DNA from 4 places in the Sphingomonas sp. CFBP 13714 genome. Region 1 is predicted to be linked to each of the others. Evidence: riboswitches for the same ligand, from Rfam matches in the RefSeq annotation. Region 1 holds a riboswitch; each other region holds the start of a gene.

Region 1 (4,685 bases):
TCGCGGCGGAAATATTTCAGCGTCGCTTCGCTGTCCTCGATCAGCGCGACCACGATTTCGCCGTCGCGGGCGATCTCGGTACGGCGGATCAGCGCATAATCGCCGTCGAGGATGCCGGCTTCCACCATCGAGTCCCCCGAAACCTCCAGCGCATAATGCTCGCCGGTGCCGAGCAATGCGGCCGGAACGGCCAGCATCGAACTGCCTTCAAAGGCTTCGATCGGGACGCCGGCGGCGATCCGGCCGTGCAGCGGGATCTCGACGACGTCGTTCGCCGCGATGCGGGCTGGCGACGCGGGCGTGGCGCTGGCCGTGTTCGGTACCGATACGGTGTCGGCAGATGCCGCCGCCGCCGCCTTCGACCCTGACTTCGTCGTCGTCTGCGCGATTGCAGCCTCGGGACGCTCGGGCATCCGCAGCACTTCGAGCGCGCGCGCCCGGTTGGGCAGACGCCGGATGAAGTTGCGCTCCTCGAGCGCGCTGATCAGGCGGTGTACGCCCGATTTCGATTTCAGTTCGAGCGCGTCCTTCATCTCCTCGAACGAGGGCGACACGCCCGTCTCGGCAAGGCGGTCGTTGATGAAGCAGACAAGCTCGTGCTGCTTGCGCGTGAGCATAACGGTTCTCCGTCCGGAACAGACGAGGAACTTCTATGGAACACTTGCAGCTTCGTCAAGCGGTGACGTCACGCGATGACGAGGATTTCCGCCGAGTCGCCCGCCCTTGCCGCCGGCGCGTCGCCGTCGCGGACGATCAGGCAGGACGAGCGGGCGAGCGTCAGCAGCATCGAGCTGTCCTGGATGGTCGAGGCATAGGCGCGACCGTCGCGCAGTTCGGCGCGCATATAGTCGGTCCGCGACTGGTTGGGCGGAAGATCCTCGCCGAGCAGCGCGTGCGTCGTCTGCGGCAAGGGATCGCGCGCGCCGAGCATGTGCGCGACGACGGGGCGGACGAACAGGATCGCGGTGACGAAGGCGGAGACGGGATTGCCCGGCAGGCCGAGCAGCATTGTCCGGCCAAGCGTGCCCGCCATCATCGGCTTGCCCGGGCGCAGGGCGATCCGCCAGAAGTCGATTGCCCCGCCGGCCGCCTCGATCGCGGGGCGGACGAGGTCGTGATCGCCGACCGACGCGCCCCCCGTGGTCACGAGCAGATCGGCATCGACCCCGGCAAAGGCGTCACGCAGCGTGTCGAGCCGGTCGGGGAGGATTCCGAGATCGATAATGTCGACGGGCAGATCGGCAAGCATCGCGGCGAGCATGATGCCGTTCGATTCCGGCAGCGGGACGGGATCGTTCGTCGAGCCGGGCGGAACGAGCTCGTCACCCGTTGCGGCGACCGCGACGCGCAGCCGGCGGCCGACCGACAGCGTGCCGTGTCCGCCGGTCGCAGCGACCGCGATGCGCGCGGGCGTCAGCCGATCGCCGGCCGCGATCAGCCGGGTGCCGGTCGCGAAGTCGAGCCCCTTGCGGCGTGTGTTGCGTCCCTCGAAGGCGGGGCCTTCGCCGTCGAGCATCAGCCGGTCGCCGTCGCGTGCGGCCTCTTCCTGGACAAGGACGGTATCGGCGCCGGGCGGCATCGCCGCGCCGGTGAAGATGCGCGTCGCCTGTCCCGCGCCGACTGAACCGGTGAAGGGGCGGCCGGCCGCGCTCTCGCCGATGACCGTCCACGGCCCGGGCAGATCTGCGTAGCGGATCGCATAGCCGTCCATCGCCGAAAGGTCGGTCGCGGGCTGGGTGCGGCGGGCTAGAATGGCCTCCGCCGCCCAGCGACCCATCGCCGAGCGCAGCGGCACGGTTTCGGCCGGCACGCGCGATGCCATGGCGAAGAGGCGGGACTGGGCTTCGGCGACGGGGACGAGAGGGCGCATGCGGGCTCCGTTCAGCGGGGCGATGAAGGTCTGCGCTGCTCGCACGATTGCCGCGGGGCGGAAAGCGGGCAACGCCGCGACCGGCAGGACACCGGTCGGTTACGCGATCAACGTACGAGGTAAGGCAGACGTTGCGGTGAGATGGGACGACATGCCCTGCGTTGCGTCGCGCGCAAATCCTGTCGTCAGCGCAGGCAAAACGCGCTAGCCCTGTGGCGCAGGTCCGACGCAAGCCGGATCCGCACAGATCGCGTCGGTGCCCCTCGGGGCTTGAATGGGAATGCGGTGCGGGGTTTGCCCCAAGACCGCGGCTGTCCCTGCAACTGTAAGCGGCGAGCGACACGCACGCGCCCCCTGCGACGGGGGCAGCCACTGGGCCGATGGCCTGGGAAGGTGTGCGTCGAGCCTTGACCCGTGAGCCAGGAGACCTGCCGGCGTCTGGTCGCTCTTGTCCCGGTCCAGGGGGTGGCCGAGGCACGGTGAACGCCGTCTGAGCGACGACCATGCGGCGGGGGCCGCATCGGCGACGCATGCCGGCCGCTCAGGGCGTCCGGTCGGCGCGCGTCCCGGTCGTTCGCGGCAGGCCCCCGTCCTCGTCGGACGCCGGGGATGTGCCAATGACCAAGATCATGACCGGGCGGACCGCCGGTCGTTCGACGCGACACCGGATCGGCTGGATGTTCGCGATGCTGGTGGCGGCCAACATCGCCGCCTGGGGATGGGCGTTCGCGCTGTTCCAGGCGCAACCGCTGATGCTGGGTACCGCGATGCTGGCCTGGGGGCTGGGGCTGCGCCATGCGGTCGACGCCGATCATATCGCGGCGATCGACAACGTGACGCGCAAGCTGATGCAGGACGGGCAGCGGCCGATCGGGGTCGGCTTCTGGTTCGCGGTCGGCCATTCGGGGATCGTCCTGATCGCCGCGGTCGCGATCGCGCTGACCGCGAGTGCGCTGGCGCAGTTCGAGGCGTTCAAGCAGGCGGGCGGGGTGATCGCGACACTGATCTCCGCGCTGTTCCTGTTCACGATCGCGGCGATGAACCTGATCATCCTGCGATCGGTGTGGCGGACCTTCGGCCATGTCCGCGGCGGGGGGCGCTATGTCGAGGAGGATCTCGACCTGCTCCTCGGCAATCGCGGGCTGCTCGCGCGGCTGTTCCGGCCGATGTTCCGGCTGGTCACGCGCAGCTGGCACATGGCGCCGCTCGGCTTCCTGTTCGGGCTGGGGTTCGACACCGCCACCGAAGTCGCGATCCTCGGCCTGTCGGCGAGCCAGGCCGCGGACGGGCTGTCGATCGGCACGGTGCTGGTGCTGCCCGTGCTGTTCGCGACCGGCATGGCACTGGTCGACAGTGCCGACGGGGTGGTGATGCTCGGCGCGTATGAATGGGCGTTCGTGAAGCCGATCCGCAAGCTCTATTACAACATCACGATCACGCTGATCTCGGCGATCGTCGCGATCGCGATCGGCGGGATCGAAACGCTCGCGCTGCTGGCGTCGAAGCTGGGCCTCAGCGGGGGCGTGTGGGACGTTGCCTCGGCGCTGGGCGAGAATTTCAACGGGCTGGGCTTTGCGATCATCGCGCTGTTCGTGGCATGCTGGGTGCTGAGTTTTGCGATCTACCGGTGGAAGCGGTTCGACGAGATCGAGGTGGTTCGGGGGTAACGAGCTGCGTCGTCATCCTGGGCTCGACCCGGGACCCAGGGCCAGGCAGCGCATTACGCGTGGCTCTGGGTCCTGACTTTCGTCGGGATGACGGAGGTCAGGTGCATTGGCACAGTCGCCAAACTCCTCTAAACCCAACCTCGAGGTTTGGTTCTACCGAACCTCGACAGATCGCGCCGGTGCCCTTCGGGGCTTGAATGGGAATGCGGTGCGGGAGCTTTGCCTCCCAATGCCGCGGCTGTCCCTGCAACTGTAAGCGGTGAGCGAGACGCACAGGCCCCCGATGCGGGGGCAGCCACTGGGTCACGGGACCTGGGAAGGCGTGCATCGAGCTTCGACCCGCGAGCCAGGAGACCTGCCAGCGTCATGGTCGCTCTTGCCTTGATCCAGGGGATGGTCGCGGCACGGTACTCCGTCTGAGCGACGAACGCGTGCGGCCGTCAGGTCGTGCGCGCGTGTGGCTGCGGGCGTGCGTCCGTCCGTGGCTGTCGTTCCAACGCCCGGAGAGTATCGCATGACCGACCCCCAGCCGACCCTGGCCAAGATTCCCGTTACCATCGTCACCGGATTCCTCGGCGCGGGCAAGACCACGCTGATCAGCCACCTGATCCGGAATGCCGGTGGCCGGCGGCTCGCGGTGATCGTCAACGAATTCGGCACGCTCGGCATCGACGGCGACATCTTGAAGGGGTGCGCGATCCCCGATTGCCCGGCCGAGAATGTCGTCGAGCTCGCCAATGGCTGCATCTGCTGCACCGTCGCTGACGATTTCATCCCGACCGTCGAGACTTTGCTCGCGCTCGACCCGCGGCCCGACCATATCCTGATCGAGACGTCGGGGCTCGCCCTGCCCAAGCCCTTGCTGAAAGCGTTCGACTGGCCCGCGATCCGGTCGCGGATCACGGTCGACGGGGTGATCGCGCTGGCCGATGCGGAAGCGGTCGCCGCGGGACGGTTCGCGCCCGACCTCGCCGCGATCGAGGCGCAGCGCCGCGCCGATCCGAGCGTCGATCACGAGACGCCGCTCGCCGAGGTGTTCGAGGACCAGCTCGCCTGTGCGGATCTGGTGCTGCTGACCAAGGCGGATCTGGCGGGCGAGGCGGGGGTGGCTGCGGCGCGCGCGGTGATCGCGGCGGAATCCGCGCGTG
Region 2 (4,685 bases), on a different contig from region 1:
CAGGGTGCCCGCGGCACGGCGCGCAGGTTCATCCATGCCGGCTTGCCGAGCGTGGGCGGCACGGGACGCAGGGTAAACAGCTCGGAAGCCCGGTAAAACGGCATGCGCAATGTCTCCTCATGGGGTGGCCATGCGGCTTAGGCGGACGCGCGCGCGACCGGCTATCCGGGGTTTTCCCGGGGGGCGACATCGCCGGCGGCCCGTCCCGCGGGCTGCCGGTCACGGGGCGCGCTAGAAACCGACGCGAAGCGAGACGTCGACGGCGCGGGGACGACCGAGGACCCATTGCTGATTGCTGTACGTGCTGATCGCATAGTCCCGGTCGAACAGGTTGTAGCCGTGGATGTCGACCGCGAGCCGTGGCGTCACTGCATAGGAGAGCGTTGCATCGACCATGGTGTAGCTGGGGACGCGGAAGCTGTTCGCATTGTCCGAATAGCGTCGTCCGACGTAGCGCAGCCCGGCGCGCGCCTGGAGCGCGTGCGTCGCGTTCCAGCGCAGCCAGAGATTGGCGAGCGTCTCGGGTACGTCCGGCGGGGTATTGCCATCGAAGCGCGTGCCGCCGGAGACGAAGTCGTCGAACGTCGCGTCGAGTATGCTGCCGTTCGCATCGATCCCGACACCGTAAGGCAGATCGAGCGATACCGCAGCCTCGATACCCTTGGCCGATCGCTGGCCGACCTGCTCGACCGGGCTCGTCGGGGTCAGCTGTGCCAGCAGGCGCTTCTTGACGATGCGGTAGGCGGCGAGGGTGGCGGTGCCGCGACCGTCGAGGAACACCGCCTTGGCGCCGACCTCGACCTGGTCGCCAACCGCGTTGCTGAACTGCACCTGCCCGGTCGAATAGGTCGTCAGCGTCCCCAGCGGGTCCACGCCGGTGGCATATTGCGCATAGAGCGACACCGTCGGGATCGGCTGATAAACGCTCCCCACCCGCCAGGTCAGATTGTGCAGCCGCTTGTCGAGCGCGAACGTCTCGGTACTGACGCCGCCCGGATAGTCGATCGACCAGCGGCGGATCGTGTCGCGCTCGAAGCGGACGCCACCGACGATCGAGACGTGCGTTCCGAGCTTCAGCCGGTCCTCGGCGAAGACCGCATATTCGGTCGTGCGCGTGCGATAGCGCGGTGCGATGCCTTGCGTGTCGATGATCAGACCGGGATCGAACGCGAAGGGATCGACCTCCGAAACCTGCGGGTCAGACCCGAAATTGTGGGAGTAGGTCAGTTTGATGAGGTTGACGTCGAAGCCCATGACTAGGTCGTTGCCGACGCCATCGGCGACGTCCGTCCTGAACGTCACGCTCCCCTGATCGCCCCACTGCGTCTGGTCGTGGACGATCCCGGTCATGTCGGTACGCAGGATGCCACCGGGTGTGCCGGTGTTGCCACTGCCGTTGGCGCAGACCCCGTCTGCGGCGACCCAGCAATAGGTTTCGAGATTGAGCCAGGAGCGTTTGGAGCTGAGGCGATAGGCCTGGTTGCTGACGGTGACCACATCGCTCGGCGTCCAGTCGACCTGCAGGCTGGTGCGGTTGTCCCGGTAGCGGATGACGCCGTCGCGTGTGTTGTAGTTGCGCTCCCGGATGCGGTCGTCGAGCCGACCGTCGATCAGCGGCGTACCGAAATAGCGCATCGGCTTCTGGTCGCCATAATCGTCCCGCGCGGTGACGACGAGCGTGTCGGTCGGTGCCCAGCGCAGCGTGCCCGACACGGCATGGCTGCGCGACTGGCCGCGATCGACATAGCCGTCCGATCGGCGATAGCTGCCGTCGATGCGGTAGGAGAGGCGCTCGGTGATCGGCCCCCCTGCGCCCGCCGCGAGATGGAAGCTGTCCTGCGAGCCATAGCCGATCTCCCCCTCCACATGCGTCCGCTGCGTATCGGGTTTGCGCATCAGGACATTCACTGCGCCGCCCAGCGCGCCCTGGCCGTAGAGCACCGAGGCCGGGCCGCTCAGGATGTCGATCCGCTCGACCATCCACGGATCGGTCGGGAAGGTGATCGTGCCGGCAGCCGGGAACAGCCTGATGCCGTCGATGAGCTGGAGCACGGAGCCCTGACCGCTGAACCCCCGCGCGGCGAGTGCGGTGCCGCCATTGCCGGGATTGCCCGCGTTGCTGATGCCCGGTGCGCGGCTCGTCGCGTCGATCACGGACAGGTCGCCACGCGCGCGGATCGTGGCGCCATCGATGACCGAGAGCGTCGCGGGGGTCTCGAGCGGCGTGAGGCCCAGGCGGCTGCCGGTCGCATTCGGCGTGGTGAGCGTGTCCTGGGCATGCTGTCCGACGACCAGGATGTCCTTGGTATCGGGATCCGGCACGGACTGGGCGTGGACTTGTGCTGCGAAGACAGGCGAAAGAATAGCCCCCGCGAGCGCGAGGCGAGACAATAGGAACGGCATTACGGTAATCCCCCGGGCGTCTAGCGAACCCGGCAGGGACCTCCCGCGAACGGCCGACATCCGCGCCAGCCGGACGCGATTGCGACCGGCACGCATGCCCGTGCGGTCCCCACCGCACACGTCGTCGCTCGACGGAGTACCGTGCCGCGGCCACCCCCTGGGCCAGGCAAGAGCGACCAGACGCCGGCAGGTCTCCTGGCTCACGGGTCATCACACGATGCACGGCCTTCCCAGGCCCTCATGACGAAACGTCTGGCCCAGTGGCTGCTCCTTCCTTTGCAGGAAGAAGCGAAATGCATCGCGCTCGCCGCTTACAGTTGCAGGGACAGCCTCGGCTTCAGGTGGCAAACCACCCTCACCGCGTTCCCTTTTAAGCCCCTTTCGGGGCACCGACGCGATCATGCCGCCCTGCTCGGATCGAACAGGTCAGCGGCGCCGGTCTACCCCGGTCAGGATCGTTCGGCAATCGTCCGGCGAGCACCGCGATGGCGGCTCGATCGTCCTGCTCGATTGCTGTGATCCAGAAGCTCCGTTTGGCGCGATGCGCGTCCTCGATCAGGAGGCGGGGGTGCCGCACGCTCTGTGCGGGGATGCCACGCTGATGGCATGCAGGATTAAGGGATCGAGATGAAGAACGTGAAGAGCCGTCAGGCCGTGACGGCGATGCTGCTGGCTGCGACATCGGCGGGTGCCATGATTCAGCCGGTTGCCGCGCAGACGGTGGCGCCGGCCGAGACGCAGGCGGAAACCCGCATGACGACCGCGGCGGCACCGTCCAGCGCCGGCAAGCCCGCGCTGGCGCAGGCCGGTGTGGCCGGCACCGTTGAAGCCAAGGGTGATTCAGCCAGTGCCGCCGCACCGCAGATGACCCGCGACAATGGCGCGCCGATCGGCGAGAACCGCCACTCGAAGGCGGCGGGCGACCTTGGCCCCGTCCTGCTTGAGGACACGACGCTGATCGAGAAGCTCGCACGCTTCGACCGTGAGCGCGTGCCCGAGCGCGTCGTCCATGCCCGCGGGACCGGTGCCCACGGCGTGTTCACCGCGACCGCGGACATTTCGAGCATCACCAACGCATCCTTGTTCATGCCCGGCAAGCAGACGCCGGTGTTCGTCCGCTTCTCGACCGTGATCCACCCCTCGGGCAGCCCCGAGGGCATGCGGGATCCGCGCGGCTTTGCGACCAAATTCTACACCGATCAGGGCAATTGGGATCTGGTCGGCAACAACCTGCCGATCTTCTTCATCCGCGACGCGATCCAGTTCCCGGACATGATCCACGCGCTCAAGCCCTCGCCGGTGACGAACAAGCAGGACCCCAATCGCTTCTTCGACTTCTTCTCGGCCACGCCCGAGGCGACCAACATGCTCGCGCATGTCTATTCGAACCTTGGTACGCCGGCATCCTACCGGACGATGGACGGCAACGGCGTCCATGCCTTCAAGCTGGTGAATGCCAAGGGCGAAACGGTGTTCGCCAAGTTCCGCTGGATCAGCCGCCAGGGCGTGCGCAACCTGAACGGCGCGCAGGTCGCGACCGCGACCTGGAACTACCTGACCGACGATCTCTATGGCGAGATCGGCAAGGGCAACTTCCCCGTCTGGGACCTGATGGTGCAGACGATGTCGGCGTCGGCGTTCGCCAAGCTCGACTATAATCCGTTCGACGACACCAAGGAATGGCTGGGCGTGCCGTTCCGCAAGATCGGCGAGATGACGCTCAACAAGGTGCCGACCAACTTCTTCGACTATACCGAGCAGTCGGCGTTCGCACCCGCCAACCTCGTGCCGGGGATCGAGGCGTCGCCGGACCGGATGCTGCAGGGTCGGCTGTTCTCCTATTCGGACACGCAGCGCTATCGCATCGGCGCCAACGCGATGCAGTTGCCGGTCAATCGTCCGCTCGCGAGTGTCGTCAACAATTACCAGGACGGCCAGCTCGACCATAGCAACCGCGCGTCCGACGTGAATTATTTCCCGGCGGCGACCGCGGCAAAGTCGACCGATGCCCGCTTCCGCGCCGCGCCCTATGGCATCGATGCGACCGTCGATGCGAAGCCGATCGCCAAGACCAACAACTTCGCCCAGGCGGGCGAATTCTACCGGGCGCTCAAGCCGCAGGACAAGGCGGATCTGGTGACCAACCTGGCAGGTGATCTCAATGTCGTGACGTCGGCACGGACGAAGACGATCATGGTCAGCTATTTCTACCAGGCCGACAAGGACTTCGGCACGCGCCTGGCAACTGCGGTGAACGTGCCGATCGCCGACGTGTCGCGCGC
Region 3 (4,685 bases), on a different contig from region 1:
GCCGACTGTCGAAATAGGTCGCGCCGATCGTCGCACGATCCCCCCCGAAAGCCTGTTCGACCCCGGCTTCCCACCCCTTTGACTTTTCGGGCTTGAGGTTCGGATTGCCGATGTAACGACCGTCGGAATAGCCGAAGAGATCGAAGTAGCCGGGGTTCTTCACGCCGGTACCGTAGGCACCGCGCACCCGCGTTCCGGTCGCAAAACGATAGCTCGCCTGCGCGCGGTAGGTGGTGGTGTCGTCGAACCGGTTATTCTCGTCGCGCCGCACCGATCCGCCGATCGCTAGCGCGTCGTCGATCACGACGTCATACTGTCCGACGATCCCGACATTGTCGGTGTGCCGCCGCCCTGTGAAGACGAACTCCGAAGGGACCGGACTAAGCGTCTGAAATTCCTCACGCTCGACATCGACTGCGGCGGTCAGCCGATGCCGGATGCGATCGGTGCCGAACCGGAAGGCGCTTTCGAACGATCCCTTGTACCGGCGTCCCTTGTTGCCGAAGCTCAAGGCATCGTCGACCAGCGCCCGGCGTGTCGTATCGGCAAACTGGCCGCTGAGCGCATTCGTCCAGCGGCCATCCGCCAGCGCGAGTTCGGCGCGAACCAGCCCGTAATATGCCTCGACCGTGCTGCGCGCGCCTGGCGTATCGACGATCGTGCCGAACTGCGGGCCGCTCAATGCCGTGTCGTTGCTGTCGGCATCGGTATAGCTGTAGCGCCCGACGCCCGTGACCTTCAGCGTGTCGGTCGGCGACCAGCTGAGCTTGCCCGTCGCGCCGACGCTCTTCGCGCCGATGTCGCGCGATCCGCCCCGTGCGGTCGGCGTGCCGTCGGTGAGGTAGGTCGAGCTCGATAGCGCGTAATCGAGATTGCCCGCTACGCCCGCGACCCGGGCGCCTCCCGAAAACGTGCCGAACGATCCCCCTTCGGCCCGTAGTGATACGCCCGGGGCCTCCGCGCCGCTCAGCGTGAGATACTGGATGACGCCGCCGATCGCGTCGGACCCGTACAGCGCCGATTGCTGGCCGCGCAGCACCTCGACCCGTGCCGCCTCGTCGGCAATCAGCGTGCCGAAGTCATATTCGCCCTGATAGGGATCGGACACTTCGATCCCGTCGATCAGCACGAGCACGTGATTGCCCTCCGATCCGCGGATTCGGACCTGCGTCGTCCCCCCGACCGCGCCGGTCCGGCTGACCGCCAGTCCGGGAACGTCGCGCAGCACGTCGGACACGATCCGGGTCTGCCGCTGGTCGAGCGTGGCGGCGTCGAGCACCGTCACCGACGCCCCGAGCTGATCGGCGGGAACCGCGTCCCCCGATCGCGATGCGGTGATCACCAGCTCGGCGCCGCCCCCTGCCGCCTCGCCCGTCGCCGCAGTAACCGGATCAGGCTCGGCCGCGGCCGGCGATGCAAAGGCCGTGGCGGTGGCGAGCGCCACAAGCGAAACGAAAATTCTGGTCATGAAACGATACCCCCGGCGTCACGAGCGACCGGCCGGGGCCTGCCGTCCGATGCTACGGACAGCCGGCGCAACGCTTGGGGTGTACGCCGAACCGCACCCGCCACGCGCACCGATGCGGCCCCCGCCGCATGGTTCGTCGCTCAGACGGAGTACCGTGCCGCAGTCATCCCCTGGACCATGGCAAGAGCGACCGAGCGCCGGCAGGTCTCCTGGCTCGCGGGTCGACGCCCGGTACGCGACCTTCCCGGGCCCTGCGCTTGCGCTCAGGCCTAGTGGTCGTCCCCTCGTGACGAAGGAACATGCGCACCGCACTCACCGCTTACAGTTGCAGGGACAGCCGCGGCATGAGGAGGATCGCCTCCCGCACCGCATTCCCTTTGAAGCCCCGAGGGGCACCGACGCAATCTGCGACCCCGGCCTTCACCGGTCTCGCAGGGCGACGGTAGCGCAGAAATTTCCTGCCGCCAATGGGCCTAGAGCCGCGCGAGGATCGCCCGCGCCTGACGTAAGTGCGGCGCATCGATCATCCGCCCATCAAGCTGCAGCGCGCCCACCTCGGGAGCCGCTGCAAACGCAGCGACGACGGCGTGCGCATGTGCAACGGTCGCCGCATCCGGCGTGAACGCGGCGTTGATCGTGGCGACTTGCGACGGATGAATCGCCATCATGCCGGTAAAGCCGTCACGGCTGCCGCGCGCGGCATAGGCTGCCAGCCCGTCAATGTCCGCGATTGCAGGATAGACCGTCTCGATCGCCGCGACGTCCGCCGCATGCGCGCCGAACAGCAGCAGCGATCGGACGAGCTTATAGGGCTCGGTATAGGACCCGTCGTCCTCCCGACTGGTCGCCGCGCCGATCGCCGCGGGCAGGTCTTCGGCGCCCCAGGTCAGGCCGCATAACCGGCCGTTGACCCGCGCATATTCGCCCAGTGTGAAGATCGCGGCGGGCACTTCGGTCGCGATCGGCAGGATCGGCGGACAGTCATCGCCATAAGCCTCGACCAGCGCGAGGACGGTCGCGGGTCCGGTCGCCTTGGGCAGCATGATCGCATCGGCGCCCCTCGCCGCAGCGATATCGTCGTCCAGCCACCCCGAGTCGACGGGATTGATCCGGACCATCCGCACGACGTCGGTGTGGTCCTGCAACGCGGCCCGGACCGCCTCGCGGGCAACAGCCTTGCGGGAGAGCGAGACCGAATCCTCCAGATCGAGGATGATGGCATCGGCCCCGCTCGCTGCGGCCTTCGCAAAACGCTCGGGCCGGTCTGCGGGCACGAATAGCAGCGAGCGCAACCTCATGCCGACGTCCGCAGCAGCAGCGCCGAGCGAAGGCACTGACAGACGATCTCGTCACGCTGGTTGATCAGCTGGTGCATGAATGTGACGATCCCGGCGTTCGGGCGCGACCGGCTGGGCTTGAGCTCGGCGACCTCGGTCTCGGCGCGCATCGTGTCGCCGATAAAGACGGGTTTTGGATGCACGAGCTTGTCGTAACCGAGATTGGCGACGAGCGTCCCGAGCGTCGTGTCCCCCACCGACAGGCCGACCATCAGCGCGAAGGTGAAGGTGCCGTTGACGAGGATCTGGCCGAATTCGCTCGCCTTCGCCGCCTCCGCATCGAGGTGCAGCGGCTGCGGATTGTGCGTCATCGTCGAAAACAGGAGGTTGTCCGTCTCCGTGACAGTGCGGCGGATCTCATGGACGATCCGGTCGCCGATCGCCCATTGGTCGAAATAGCGGCCGGCCATCAATCATCCTTCTCGATACGTGCGAGCACCATGCCATCGCTCACCTGCCCGCCGTCGATCGCGGTCAGTTCGGCAACCGTCCCGTCGAATGGCGCGACGAGCGAATGCTCCATCTTCATCGCCTCAAGCGTCACGAGCTTCTGCCCCTTTGCGACACGGTCCCCGATAGCCACGTCGACCGCGATGATGCGTCCCGGCATTGGTGACAAGATCGCGCCATCCGCTGCCGCCCCCAGCGCCGCGCCAGACGCACGCCAGGGCCGCAACTGCCAGGTCTGCCCGGCATCGGAAACGAGGGTGGCATCGACCGGTGCATCGACGCCGCGACCGTCGAGATCGATCGTCACCGCGTCGTCGTCGAGCAGGAACCGCGCGGCCTTCAAAGGGGCCGCGTTGAGACGAAAACCCGCCATCGGCTCGGCGCGTACGACCGTGCGCGCGGCGTCGATCAGTGCTTCCTCGCTGGGCTGCGCCGGGGGCATCAGCGCCGCCCCCTCGCGCGCAATCAGCCCGGTATCTAGCGTTGCGGCGACGAAATCCGGGTGATCGAGTGCCTGAACGAGAAACCCCGCATTCGACCGGACCGGCCAGACGACCGCCTTGTCCAGCGCCTCCGCCAACGTCTCGCGCGCGGCTTCACGCGTGTCGCCCCAGGCAATCACCTTGGCGATCATCGGGTCGTAATAGGGCGAAATGTCCGCCCCCTGTTCGACACCCGTATCGACCCGCGTCGCATCACCCAGATCGAACGCCTCGAGCCGCCCGATCGACGGCAGGAACCCCTTGGCGGGATCCTCCGCATAGAGCCGCGCCTCGATCGCCCAGCCGCGGATAGCAAGATCATGCTGCTGCAGCGGCAACGCCTCGCCGCTGGCAATCCGCAGCTGCCACTCGACAAGGTCCTGTCCCGTGATTTCCTCGGTGACGGGATGCTCGACCTGCAACCGGGTGTTCATTTCCATGAACCAGATCCGATCGGCGCGCACGCCTTCGCTCGCATCGGCGATGAACTCGATCGTACCCGCGCCGACATAGTTCACGGCCTGTGCCGCGCGCACCGCCGCCGCGCAGATCGCCGCGCGCGTCGCATCATCCATGCCGGGGGCCGGGGCCTCCTCGATCACCTTCTGATGCCGGCGCTGCAACGAACAGTCGCGTTCGAACAAATGGACGACGTTGCCTTGCCGATCGCCGAACACCTGCACCTCGATATGCCGCGGCGAGAGGATATATTTCTCGATCAGCACGTCGGTATTGCCGAACGACGCAGAGGCTTCGCGCTGGCACGACGCGAGCGCGTCGGCAAAGTCGGCGGACGCATCGACGCGGCGCATACCCTTGCCGCCGCCGCCCGCAACGGCCTTGATCAGGACGGGGTAGCCGATGGCATCCGCCTCGCGCTGGAGCCGATCAGGCGACTGGTCTTCCCCCAGATAGCCCGGTGTCACCGGGACGCCGGCCGCCATCATC
Region 4 (4,685 bases), on a different contig from region 1:
GCGAGCGCACCGGTCCAAGGATCGATCAGCGCGCCGACCCACCCCGCGCCCGCGACGACCACCCCGATGCACGCCCCGACGACCGGATACCACCGGATCGCGGCGGCAAAGTCCTCAGCGTCCGCAGTGACTTGCGGCATCGACACGCGCGTCAGGAAGCCGAAGGCGACGAACAGCCGCTTCACGAAACCGGATCCGTCTGGAGCGCCATGATCTGCGCCGTCCGGTCCGGCCAGATCCGTAGCGTAAGCAACGCCGTATAGGGCAAATCGAACGCCCAAAGCTCGCGCAACCCGAACCCGCACAGCGATTTCAGCGCAGCCCGGATCGCCCCGCCATGTGTCACGATCAATGAGGTTTCTGGGGTAAGGTCTTCTATCGCATCGGTAATTCTCGCGACCAGATCGCTCCACCGTTCCCCACCCGGTGGCGGTGCGCCATCCGGATCGTCCCAGAACCGCTGCAACGAGGCAGCGTCGATCTCCGCCGCAGCCAGCCCGTCCCAATCCCCAAAATCCAGCTCCCGCCACCGCGCATCGGTCGTTGGAGCCAGCCCCCGCTCCCGCCCGATCGCATCCGCGATAGCCTGCGATCGCATGAGATCAGAACAGACGATCTGCTTGAAATTCAGCGGTTTTACCCGCGCTACACAGGCCGCCAAACCTCCCGCCGTAACCGGACTATCGGTCCGCCCCAGCATCCGCCCGGTCAGTTCAGGCGCACCATGCCGCAACAGGTGGAGCAGGAACGGCGCACTCACGCCACCGACACCCCCGCCTCGGCAAACGTCGCCATCCCGTCATGCGCCGCCACCGCCGACCGGATCACCCCGACCGCAACCGCCGCCCCGCTTCCCTCCCCCAACCGCATCCCAAGCCGCAGTAAAGGCTCGAGTTTCAGCGCAGCGAGCAGTCGCTCATGCCCCGGTTCGGCCGAACAATGTCCGGCAATGCAATGCTCTGTGATGCCAGGATACGCCGCCGCAATCGGCGCGATCGCCGCCGACGAAATAAATCCGTCGAGCACAACCGGCACCCCCGCCAGCCGCGCCGCCACCACCGCGCCAGCGATCGCGACGATTTCACGCCCCCCCACCCGCCGCAATGTCTCGAACGGTGTACGAGGGGAATCAGCATGCCGCCCAATCCCCGCCTCGACCACCGCGATTTTCCGCGCGATTCCCGCCACATCAACCCCCGTCCCCGGCCCAACCCAGTCCGCGGCGGTTCCGCCGTAACTGCGCAGACACAGTGCTGCGGCCGACGTAGAATTCCCGATCCCCATCTCACCCACGACGAGCATGTCGAGACCCGGCACGATGACGTCGGCGCCGATGTTGAGTGCGGCGAGACACGCTGCTTCGTCCATCGCCGGTGCCGTCGTGAAATCCGCCGTAGGGGTTTCCAGATCGATGTCGGCGATGATCAGCTCGAGCCCGACGGCATCCGCCAGCGCATTGATGGCCGCGCCCCCATGGCGGAAATTCTCGACCATCTGTGCGGTCACGGAAACCGGGAAAGCGCTGACCCCGTGCACCGCAACGCCGTGATTTCCCGCGAAAATTGCCACCCTCGCGCGCTCGAACCGCGGCCGCTCGCGCCCCTGCCAGCCCGCCATGAAGACTGCGAGGTCCTCAAGTCGACCAAGCGATCCGGGCGGCTTGGTCAATTGCCCCTGCCGCAGCGATGCCGCAGCCCGCGCGGCTTCGTTTGCCGTGGGAAGGGCCTCCAGCGCCGCCTCGAACGCTGCGACCGAGGGGAACAGCGTCACTGCGCGACATAGCCCGCGGGGGGCGTCCGGGTGATGAAATGCCCCTTGATCCCGGCCGGCCACTGCCGAAACGGAACCTGCCCCTCCGCACTCTCCGCATGCAGCACGGCATAATCGAGGATCGCGCGCGCAGCCTCTTCATCCGGGGTAAAGCGCCCCAGAACATAGCCGATTTTCGCCGGGCCGCGGACATGGATAGTGCAGAAATCCTGACAGGCGAACAGGCACGGCATCGCCTGGACCGCAATCCCGGCATAGCGCGGATCACTCGCCTGGACCGCCTGCAACGCCGCGACGAGTCTCGCACCGCCCCGCATGCCCTCGGCATCGTCCTTCGCATCGGTGGACGCGCGGCAGGTGCTGCAGGCGACGACGGCCGCACCGTCTTCGGCGGGAACCAGTAGATTCGGCATTGAAACCCCATGACATACGCGCCCACGGCACAGGCCGCAGGCTGGTTATGTCGTCGCGCGGGTTTACCCCCGTCCGCTCGGCGCACCCTGGCCGGACGAAAGACGACCGCGACGGGCAGGTCTCCTGGCTCACGGGTCACAGCCCTTCGCGCCGCCTTCTCGGGACCGGGATCCCAATGGCATGATGGCACGATGGCTCGCCGCTTACAGTTGCAGGGGCAGCCGGGGTTCTCCCGTTCCCTTTTCATCCCCGTCGCCGGGGAACCTGTCGCGGTCAGAGGGATAGGCCGGGCGAGCGGCCCGGGTCAATCGCCCTGCGCGCTGTCACGCGTCAGCGGTACCACGACCGGTACGCCCTCGATCGATCCGAACCACGCCCGAACACCATAGGTCTCACGCAGCCGCGCCGGCGTCAGCACTGCCGACGGCGCGCCGTCGGCGACGAGCCGGCCCGCGTCTAGCACGAGGATGCGATCGCAATAGCGTGCGGCGAGCCCCAGATCATGCAGGACGGCGATCACCAGGACACCCCGCGCGGCCTGCGCCCGCAGGATCTCCATGACTGCGATCTGATGCGCGGGATCGAGCGACGCGAGTGGCTCGTCGACGATCAGCGCCGGCGCCTCCACCGCGAGCGCCCTTGCCAGCAGGACGCGGGCCCGCTCGCCCCCCGAAATCTCGGTCGCGACACGCGCCGCAAGCATGGTCACGTCCGCCGCTGCCATCGCACGGGCAATCGCATCACGATCCTGCTGAGAAATGCGCGACAGCGGTGCGAGATGGGGCAAGCGGCCCAGCGCGACGAGACGTTCGACGCTCAGCGGCCAATGAAGACTTTGACCCTGCGGCAGATACGCGACCGTCCGCGCGATCTCACGTCGCGAGCGCTCCGCCAGCGGAACCCCGTCGAGCAGGATATCTCCAGTAGCGGGAACCAGCCCGAGAAGCGCCTGGACCAGCGTCGATTTGCCCGCCCCATTGGGGCCGACGATCCCGATGAGCGCGCCGCCCTCTGCCGAGAAACTGACATCGTCGACCACGACCCGCCCTGCACGGCGGACGCTGAGGCGGTCCGCGGAGAGGGCTACCATAGCCGCCGCTCGCGCATGAGGTGCACGAGGAACACCGGCACGCCGAGAAACGCAGTAACGACCCCCAGCTTGAGTTCGTTCGACGTCGGGATCACGCGTACCAGCACGTCCGCAAAGGTCAGCAATGCAGCACCGCCCAATGCGGAGGGGAGCAGAATCGTCGATGGCGAACGATCGGTCATCGGCCGGACGAGATGCGGAACGATCAGGCCGATGAACCCGATCGCGCCCGATACCGCGACCGCCCCGCCAACCCCGATCGCCACCCCGACCAGCATCCGCATGCGCGTCCGACGCAGATCGACGCCGAGCGCGCGCGCACCGTCTTCGCCGAGCGTCAGCGCGTCGAGCGCATGGCCGTCCCAGGCGACCAGCACCATGCCGAGCGCGATACAGGGCAGCGCCAGCGCGACATGGCTGAACGACCGGTCTTCGAGCGACCCGAGCAACCAGGTCATAATCTCCATCGCTGCAAACGGGTTGGGGGACAGGTTCAGCGCCAGACTGACCCCCGCGACGGCCAGCGTTCCAACCGCAATCCCCGCGAGGATCAGTGACAAGGCGCTTTGCGACCCGGCCGCCAGCACGAACAGCAACCCCAGCGCCGCGAACGCCCCGGCGATCGCCACGATCGGCAGCATCGCCGGATGAAGCTCCGCCAGCCCGAAATACAGCGCGATCACCGCGCCCAGCGATGCGCCGTTCGACGCGCCCAGCACCGATGGCTCGGCCAGCGGATTGCGCAGGAATCCCTGCAGCGCAGCACCCGACAGCCCCAGCATCGCGCCGACCGCGAGCCCTAGGATCGCGCGCGGCAGCCGAAGTTCGAACAGGATCGCGCGTTCGATCGGATCGCCCTGCCCGCTGAGCGCCCGCACGACATGCGCCAGCGGGATCGCCGCGCTACCCACCGCGACCGACGCGGCGCCGGCCAGCACCGCAAGCAGCGCGAGGCCACCGACCAATCGCGCACGCGTCACGCGTCCCATAGTGCCAGATCCCACCGCATCGATTTCCGCCTAGCGCATAAGCGCCCGCTGCGGCAGGGTTTTGCGCATGCGCGGCCGCCGTCTCCTGACCATCCTGATGATCGCTGCCGCCGGCGCACCTGCCGAGGCGGCGGCGCCTCGACCGCCGGCGCGTATCGTTTCGCTCAACCTGTGCGCTGACCAGTATCTTCTGGCGCTGGCCGACCCCGCGCAGATCGTCGCACTGACCCGGTTCGCGCGTGATCCGAACATGTCCGCGGCCGCCAACGCCGCGCGTACCATCCCAGTCAGCCGTGGCAGCGCCGAAGACGTCCTGATGCTCCGCCCCGATCTCGTGATCTCCTCGCCGTTCCGACGCCAGACGGTCGCCGCAGTTCTCGCCGGCCGGAACGTCGCGACGCTCGATCTGCCCCCCGCTGACA

Evidence for each region. Region 1 has a riboswitch for cobalamin ahead of IFT54_RS15060 (HoxN/HupN/NixA family nickel/cobalt transporter). Riboswitches for the same ligand answer to the same signal wherever they lie in the genome.
Region 2: it holds a riboswitch for cobalamin, as region 1 does, so the genes downstream of both, IFT54_RS11565 (TonB-dependent receptor) here and IFT54_RS15060 (HoxN/HupN/NixA family nickel/cobalt transporter) in region 1, are expected to answer to the same signal.
Region 3: it holds a riboswitch for cobalamin, as region 1 does, so the genes downstream of both, IFT54_RS09160 (TonB-dependent receptor plug domain-containing protein) here and IFT54_RS15060 (HoxN/HupN/NixA family nickel/cobalt transporter) in region 1, are expected to answer to the same signal.
Region 4: it holds a riboswitch for cobalamin, as region 1 does, so the genes downstream of both, IFT54_RS09135 (DUF1636 domain-containing protein) here and IFT54_RS15060 (HoxN/HupN/NixA family nickel/cobalt transporter) in region 1, are expected to answer to the same signal.

The regions. Positions count from the first base shown of each region.
Region 1 is NZ_JACYVG010000006.1:209,418-214,102, reverse strand. It holds gene lexA (transcriptional repressor LexA) at 1-617, opposite strand, end outside; gene IFT54_RS15065 (molybdopterin molybdotransferase MoeA) at 686-1,870, opposite strand; cobalamin riboswitch at 2,108-2,320, shown strand; gene IFT54_RS15060 (HoxN/HupN/NixA family nickel/cobalt transporter) at 2,500-3,537, shown strand; cobalamin riboswitch at 3,698-3,914, shown strand; gene cobW (cobalamin biosynthesis protein CobW) at 4,052-4,685, shown strand, end outside.
Region 2 is NZ_JACYVG010000004.1:286,979-291,663, reverse strand. It holds gene IFT54_RS11570 (hypothetical protein) at 1-104, opposite strand, end outside; gene IFT54_RS11565 (TonB-dependent receptor) at 232-2,322, opposite strand; cobalamin riboswitch at 2,572-2,812, opposite strand; gene IFT54_RS11560 (catalase) at 3,031-4,685, shown strand, end outside.
Region 3 is NZ_JACYVG010000003.1:287,277-291,961, forward strand. It holds gene IFT54_RS09160 (TonB-dependent receptor plug domain-containing protein) at 1-1,468, opposite strand, end outside; cobalamin riboswitch at 1,651-1,883, opposite strand; gene IFT54_RS09165 (HpcH/HpaI aldolase/citrate lyase family protein) at 1,942-2,766, opposite strand; gene IFT54_RS09170 (MaoC family dehydratase) at 2,763-3,215, opposite strand; gene IFT54_RS09175 (acetyl/propionyl/methylcrotonyl-CoA carboxylase subunit alpha) at 3,215-4,685, opposite strand, start outside.
Region 4 is NZ_JACYVG010000003.1:281,012-285,696, forward strand. It holds gene cobS (adenosylcobinamide-GDP ribazoletransferase) at 1-185, opposite strand, end outside; gene IFT54_RS09125 (histidine phosphatase family protein) at 182-760, opposite strand; gene cobT (nicotinate-nucleotide--dimethylbenzimidazole phosphoribosyltransferase) at 757-1,770, opposite strand; gene IFT54_RS09135 (DUF1636 domain-containing protein) at 1,767-2,183, opposite strand; cobalamin riboswitch at 2,281-2,467, opposite strand; gene IFT54_RS09140 (ABC transporter ATP-binding protein) at 2,489-3,274, opposite strand; gene IFT54_RS09145 (FecCD family ABC transporter permease) at 3,268-4,263, opposite strand; gene IFT54_RS09150 (ABC transporter substrate-binding protein) at 4,331-4,685, shown strand, end outside.